2 regions of the Martinezella jaguaris genome follow, and region 1 is predicted to be linked to the other one. Evidence: predicted binding sites of a transcription regulator. Region 1 holds the regulator's gene; the other holds the start of a gene.
What was found. Region 1 encodes PhoB, which activates phosphate uptake and scavenging genes when phosphate is short. Its sites were predicted from a motif close to TGTCATNNANCTGTCAT; they were not measured.
Positions count from the first base shown of each region.

Region 2: phnF (phosphonate metabolism transcriptional regulator PhnF) is a predicted target of PhoB. The motif match lies at 1,315-1,331, and genes of this name have one in related genera.

Region 1 covers NZ_CP032694.1:743,837-747,248, reverse strand. The annotation lists gene CCGE525_RS03690 (aspartate aminotransferase family protein) at 1-535, opposite strand, end outside; gene CCGE525_RS03685 (GcrA family cell cycle regulator) at 962-1,486, shown strand; gene phoB (phosphate regulon transcriptional regulator PhoB) at 1,572-2,255, opposite strand; gene phoU (phosphate signaling complex protein PhoU) at 2,288-3,001, opposite strand; gene pstB (phosphate ABC transporter ATP-binding protein PstB) at 3,053-3,412, opposite strand, start outside.
Region 2 covers NZ_CP032694.1:422,494-425,905, forward strand. The annotation lists gene CCGE525_RS02015 (carbon-phosphorus lyase complex subunit) at 1-83, opposite strand, end outside; gene phnH (phosphonate C-P lyase system protein PhnH) at 88-690, opposite strand; gene phnG (phosphonate C-P lyase system protein PhnG) at 687-1,169, opposite strand; gene phnF (phosphonate metabolism transcriptional regulator PhnF) at 1,409-2,158, shown strand; gene CCGE525_RS02035 (aldo/keto reductase) at 2,264-3,259, opposite strand; partial or broken gene CCGE525_RS02040 (LysR family transcriptional regulator) at 3,396-3,412, shown strand, end outside.

The sequences.
Region 1 (3,412 bases):
CGGCCGTCTCATTGGTAACGGCGGCACGCACCGCGTCGAGATCGCCGAAGGGTACCTGGTCGAATCCAGGCGCCTTCGGGCCGAAACCTTCGAGATATTTCTCCTGACCGCCGGCGGCGATCGTCGCGATCGTGCGGCCGTGGAAAGCGCCTTCGAAGGTGATGATATGGTATCTCTCGGGATGACCCTTGGCGAACTGGTAGCGCCGTGCCGTCTTGATGGCGCATTCCAGCGCCTCGGCGCCCGAATTGGTGAAGAACACCTTGTCGGCGAAGGTGGCTTCCGTCAGGCGCTTCGACAGCTTCTCCTGGCCCGGCACCTCATAGAGGTTGGACAGGTGCCAGACCTTGTCGGCCTGCGACTTCAGCTCTGCAACCAGATGGGGATGCGCATGGCCGAGCGCATTCACCGCGACGCCGGCGGCGAAATCGAGATAGCGTTCGCCGGTTTCTGTGATCAGCCATACGCCTTCGCCTCGCTCGAACCGCAGCGGAGCACGCACATAGGTGTCATAAAGCGGCGCGGTTTCAGCCATGGCCCATATCTCCTCGATCACAACCTTTAGGGCCAATCGTTTCCTTCGAGTGAAACGGGCCCAGAAAAATCAAAATGCCGCCTTGCGGCGGCCTGAGGCACTATTGATGTTTTGCACCGCGATGTCAACAAAACTGGCGATTTAGCAGGTGCGGCAGAGCGCCTCTGGAGGGACGGCTCGTCTTTGACAACTTATATTGCATAAATGCCACTCACCTATAGCAAGTTGGGGAAAACCTCGAAATCGATTCTCCAAGATTCCCGCGACTCTTGTCACGGAGTCAGCCTCACACTAGGTTAAAAACCAATTACTAGACTGCATGCGGCGGAACTAGTCACCACAATTTTAAAGCGTTTCACGCCTCGACCCAATGCGAGGCAATGGTGAGGGATTCTGCCATCAGAAACGCGACAGCGGAGACAGGGCATGAATTGGACAGACGAACGCGTCGAGAAGCTGAAGAAGCTGTGGTCCGAAGGTTTGAGCGCCAGCCAGATCGCGGCACAGCTCGGTGGTGTCAGTCGTAATGCCGTCATCGGCAAAGTGCATCGCTTGAGCCTGCCGGGCCGGGCCAAGGCCGGCGGAGCGGCAACGACGGCTCGAGCGCCAAAACGCAATACCTCGGCACCACGCGCGCCGAATTACGCCTCGCGCGTTGCAACCCGCACGGTTACCCGCCAGCAGGGTGCGACAATGCTCAAGGAAGAGGTCGAGATCGATACCGTCCACGAGATCGAATATCGTCCGGCCGCCAATGTGGTGGTTCCGATCTCGCGCCGTCTCGGCCTGACGGAACTCACCGAACGCACCTGCAAGTGGCCAGTCGGCGACCCGCTGAAGGACGATTTTCACTTCTGCGGCAACGACAGCCCGGACTCTTCGCCCTACTGCACCTACCATCAGCGCCTGGCTTATCAGCCGGTCCATGATCGGCGCCGAGCGGCACACTGAACCACATCAGCCAAATGAAAGAAACGGGCCGAAAGGCCCGTTTTCTGTTTCCGCCGCTCTGCAAAAAACCAGTCGGATGATCCGATCAGGCCTCCATGGAATAACCCGCGCCGCGAACGGTGCGAATGACGTCCTGCATATTGGAGAAATTCAGGGCCTTGCGCAGGCGACCGACATGCACATCGACAGTGCGTTCGTCGACATAGATATCGTGTCCCCATACACCGTCGAGCAACTGCGAACGCGAGAATACGCGGCCCGGCGAGGACATCAGGAATTCCAGCAGGCGGAATTCCGTCGGCCCCAACCGCACTTCGCGGCTCTTGCGGTGAACGCGATGGGTCTCGCGGTCCAGCTCGATATCGCCACAGCGCAACACCGTGGAGAGAACCTCCGGGCGGGCTCTGCGCAGCATCGCCTTGACGCGAGCCATCAGCTCCGGCGTCGAGAACGGCTTGACGACATAGTCGTCCGCGCCGGTGGAAAGGCCGCGCACGCGCTCGCTTTCCTCGCCGCGGGCCGTGAGCATGATGATCGGCAGGCGCTCCGTCTCCGGCCGCATGCGCAGCCGGCGGCAGAGTTCGATGCCGGACACGCCGGGGAGCATCCAGTCGAGGATCAGAAGATCGGGGATGCGCTCCTGGAGGCGCAGCTCGGCTTCATCGCCTCTCAGGATAGTGTCGACCTCGAAGCCTTCGGCCTCGAGGTTATAGCGCAGCAGAACGCTTAGCGCTTCCTCGTCTTCTACAACAGCTACTCTCGGAACCATGCGCCTCTGGTCTCCCTCTCTTGGCTTCTACGTTATTCCGTCACTGCACCGACGGTATTGGCAGTATCGTCTTTCGGGCGCTCGCCTTCGGGCTGAGCACCGGTCGCCATGTAATAGATCGTCTCGGCGATGTTGGTGGCATGGTCGCCGATGCGCTCGATGTTCTTGGCGCAGAAGAGAAGATGCGTGCAGGTGGTGATGTTGCGCGGATCTTCCATCATGTAGGTCAGCATCTCGCGGAAGAGCGAGGTGTACATGGCGTCGATTTCCTCGTCGCGTTCGCGGATCGATACGGCCTTGTCAGGCGAACGGGTCGTATAGACATCGAGTACTTCCTTGAGCTGGACGAGCGCCAGTTCGGAGAGATGTTCGATGCCGCGGGCGAGACGACGCGGAACGCCGGTGCCCTGCACGGCGATGACGCGCTTGGCGGTGTTCTTGCCGAGATCGCCGACGCGCTCCAGGTCGGAGGCGATGCGGATGGAACCCATGATTTCACGCAGGTCGGCAGCCATCGGCTGGCGGCGAGCGATGGTGACGATCGCCTTGTCGCCGACCTCACGCTCGGCGTGGTCCAGAATGACGTCATCGGAGATGACCTTCTGCGCAAGGCTGGCATCGCCGTTTACCAGTGCGCGGACGCTGTCGCTGACCATCTGCTCCGCCAGGCCGCCCATTTCGGAAATGCGGCGTGTCAGGAATTTTAGGTCTTCGTCATAGGCAGAGAGAATGTGTGTAGAGACCATTTTGCTATCCTCAAGGTGAACGATGTGAAGGGAACCGCGCGGGGAGCATCATCAGCCAAAGCGGCCCATGATGTAATCCTGCGTGCGGAAATCATCGGGATTGGTGAACATCTTATCGGTGTCGTTCTCCTCGACCAGATGGCCGAGGTGAAACATCGCGGTGCGTTGTGAAACGCGGGCTGCTTGCTGCATGGAATGCGTCACGATGACGATCGTGAAGTTTTCCCGCAGCTCATGTATGAGTTCCTCGACTTTGGCGGTGGCGATCGGATCGAGTGCCGAGCACGGCTCATCCATGAGGATGACCTCCGGACTGACGGCGACGGCGCGGGCAATGCAGAGACGCTGCTGCTGGCCGCCGGACAGGCTGGTGCCGGCATCATACAGCCGATCCTTCACTTCTCCCCAAAG
Region 2 (3,412 bases), 320 kb from region 1:
GACGTATCGCCGCGCCGCTCCTCGGCAATCAGCTTGTGGGAATTCAAAATGGCGCGTTCGCCGCCTTTGACTGCAACATACATGGGATTATGCCTCCACTCTGATGCCGCGCGGCAGGCCGATGATATCGCTGCCGCTCACGAAAATCACATCGACGCCCATCGGATAGAGCCCGTGATTGTCGTCCCAATCCTGCCAGAATCCGTCCGGCAACCCGTCAATACTGCAGGTCGTAGCATGCTGTATGCCCGGGCCGGTCCAGCGCATCGGTTTTCCCGAGGTCAGCGACGGAGCCTGCACGATGAGCGTGCAGGATGTGTCGGGATATTTGTCGTCGCCGAAGGAAAAGGCCGACAGCGGCGGCATCTCCGACGCCGTCGTCAGGATGGCGAAGCGGCAGATGGCGGTATCGGAGACCAGCGGCGAACCGGCATGGAAGCGGATATAGTTTGCGGCGGCCGAGGTGTTTTCGAGGTCGAGCCAGACTGGCGTCTCGAAATCGAGGAGGGTCAGCACGATCGCGGCCGTCGCCGGCATCAGGAGGTCGGGCACGTCGGCAAGCCGATCCAGCGCTTGGACACGACCGGGATAGGCCGTGGCGTCGAGAATGCCGCGAAAGGTCGCCTGGGTATCGAAAATCGGCTCGGCAAAGCCCGGCTTAAGGTTTCTCGTATCGATAGCGACGCTCATTTCTTCGTCTCCGCGCGCACCATGGTGAAGAATTCGACTTTGGTGGAGGCGGCTTTCAGGCTCTTCTGTTGCCGCCGTTCGGCCTGTTTGCCTTCGAGGCGTTCGATGACCGTGCTGGCGATCGCGAAACGATGCTCCGGCTTCTGCATCAGCGCATCGAACACAGCGGCAAGCTCCGCCTGCCTGGTGTCGCGGCCTTGGACATAGGCATAACCGGTCGTGCCGTCGGCAAGCCGCAGTGCGCAGCGCGTCATGCTCATCTCGGTCATGTTGAAGGCGTCGCCCGTGCCGCCGGCTCGCGCCCGCACCATCACGAGGCCAACCTCCGGCTGGCGCAGCCATTCATAGGCCGGCTGCTCACGCAAAGCGCTCCAGGCCTCTTCCAGTTCACTGCGGCCGGCGCGGGCCAGGATGCCCATCCAGCGCTTCCGGTCGGCATTGTCGCCAGCCGCTACGTCTTGTGTATCGTCTTGCACCATCTCGCCCCCGAGGAAAGCCGGTTTGCGGTCATGACCGCGCGTCCACCGCGATGTCTTTGGCGGCGGAGAAACACGGGAAATCGCAAACCCAATATAACAAAGGTCCGTACCTTATTTTCGCAGTACGGACCTTTACAGACCGTCTATTTCACCCTTATGACGATGGCAGAAATGATTTCGGTGAGGCGAAGTCTCCCGATGAAACCTGGCCGGGCGGCCATGCGCAAAGGATCGGAAACATGGCTTCAATGGCAGAAACCGGTGACATCCGTAGTGGCGAGGGTCACGAGCGCGGCCGGCTGTGGCGTAGTGTCGCGTTGTCGCTTCGTGAGGATATCCGCAACGGCAAGCTTGTTGCCGGCATGCAGTTGATGACCGAACTCGACATGGCCCGCCATTTCGACGTCAGCCGCTTCACCGTCCGCCGGGCGCTGGCCGAGCTGGAAAAGGAAGGCCTGATTCGCATTGAACATGGACGCGGCCTGTTTGTTGCAGAAGACGCAATTCCCTATGCGCTCGGCGAGCGCACGCGTTGGACCGAAAATATGAGTCGCGCCAGCCTCGAAAGCCAGCGGCGGATCCTGGCAAGCACGGTCGAGGAGGCCGATGCCGTCACATTGCGCAATCTCGAATTGCCGCGTGGCGCCGAAGTGGTGGTGATCGACTCTATGGGTGAGGTCAGCGGCCGGCCGCTCAGCATGGCACGCAGCTATTTTCCCGCTGAACGCTTCCGCGGCATTGACGAATTGCTGCGGCTGAATCCGTCGCGCACCGTCGCCTACCGCTCCTTCGGGATCAACGATTACAAGCGCAAAAGCACCCGCATCATTGCCCGCCTGCCAAGCGTGCGCGAAGCCAAGACCTTGAAATTGCCGAAGACGCGGCCGGTGATCGAAATCCACAAGGTCGACGTCGATACCGAGGGACGCCCGATTTCCTTCGGCATCTCCTGCTTCTCCGGCGACCGCGTCCAGCTCGTTATCGAATAAGTGCATCGCGCTTTCCATCTCGATCTGCGCTATTGAAAAACAAAAAATCGGCACCAGCGATGAGGCCGATGCCGATTTTGGGTAATGCTGAAACGAAGAATAGACTTACCGGTTGGTCATCGCCAGCCCCGAGTCGGAGTAGCGTTTGCCCGCCACTTGTTCGAGCGGAATGATGTCGCTCAGTTCCTGAACTTCGCCGGCCGAGAGCGTGATGTCGGCGGCGGCGGCATTCTGCTCCAGATGGTGCAACTTGCGGGCGCCGGGGATCGGTACGATGTCATCGCCTTGGTGCAGCACCCAGGCGAGCGCCAACTGCGCCGCAGTGACGCCATTGTTCTTGGCGAAGGCTTCGAGCTTGGCGACGAGGGCGGCGTTGGCGTCGAAGTTCTCGCCCTGGAAACGCGGCACGTTGCGGCGGAAATCGTCGGCTGCGAGATCGCTCATATTGCGGATCGCACCGGTCAGGAAGCCGCGGCCGAGCGGGCTATAAGGTACGAAGCCGATGCCGAGTTCACGGCAGGCGGCCAGCACCTCTTCCTCCGGATCGCGGCTCCACAGTGAGTATTCGCTTTGTACGGCGGCAATCGGATGCACGGCATGGGCGCGGCGGATGGTGGAGGCACTTGCTTCGGAAAGCCCGAGCGCACGCACCTTGCCCTCCTTCACCAGCTCCGCCATTGCGCCGACGGTATCTTCGATCGGAACGTTCGGATCGACGCGGTGTTGGTAGAAGAGGTCGATGACATCGGTATCGAGGCGCTTCAGCGAGGCTTCGGCCACCTCTTTCACATGCTCGGGCCGGCTGTCGACGCCGACCATCGCCGCCGGACCAGATTTTTCCAGATCGAGCTTGAAGCCGAATTTCGTTGCGATCACGACGCGATCCCGGACGGGCTTCAGCGCACGGCCGACCAGCACCTCATTGGTGAAGGGACCGTATGTTTCGGCGGTATCGAAAAAGGTGACGCCGAGATCGACGGCCCGATGCAGCGTCTTGATGGACTCGTCGTCATTGGTCGCGCCATAGGCGAAGCTCATGCCCATGCAGCCGAGGCCGACGGCGGATACGGTGAGTTCCTTGCCGAGTTTGCGGGTTTTCATAATCGTGTCCTCTTGAGCTTAATTCCGGTCCGCGGCGGCCATCTTTGCCGGCTGCGTGACAGACAAGAAACTATGCCTGCCGATAACGAATGAAAATGCATGCAAATCCAAATGGGCTGTTCTATTATTTAGATCAATGAACAGAACTCAGCT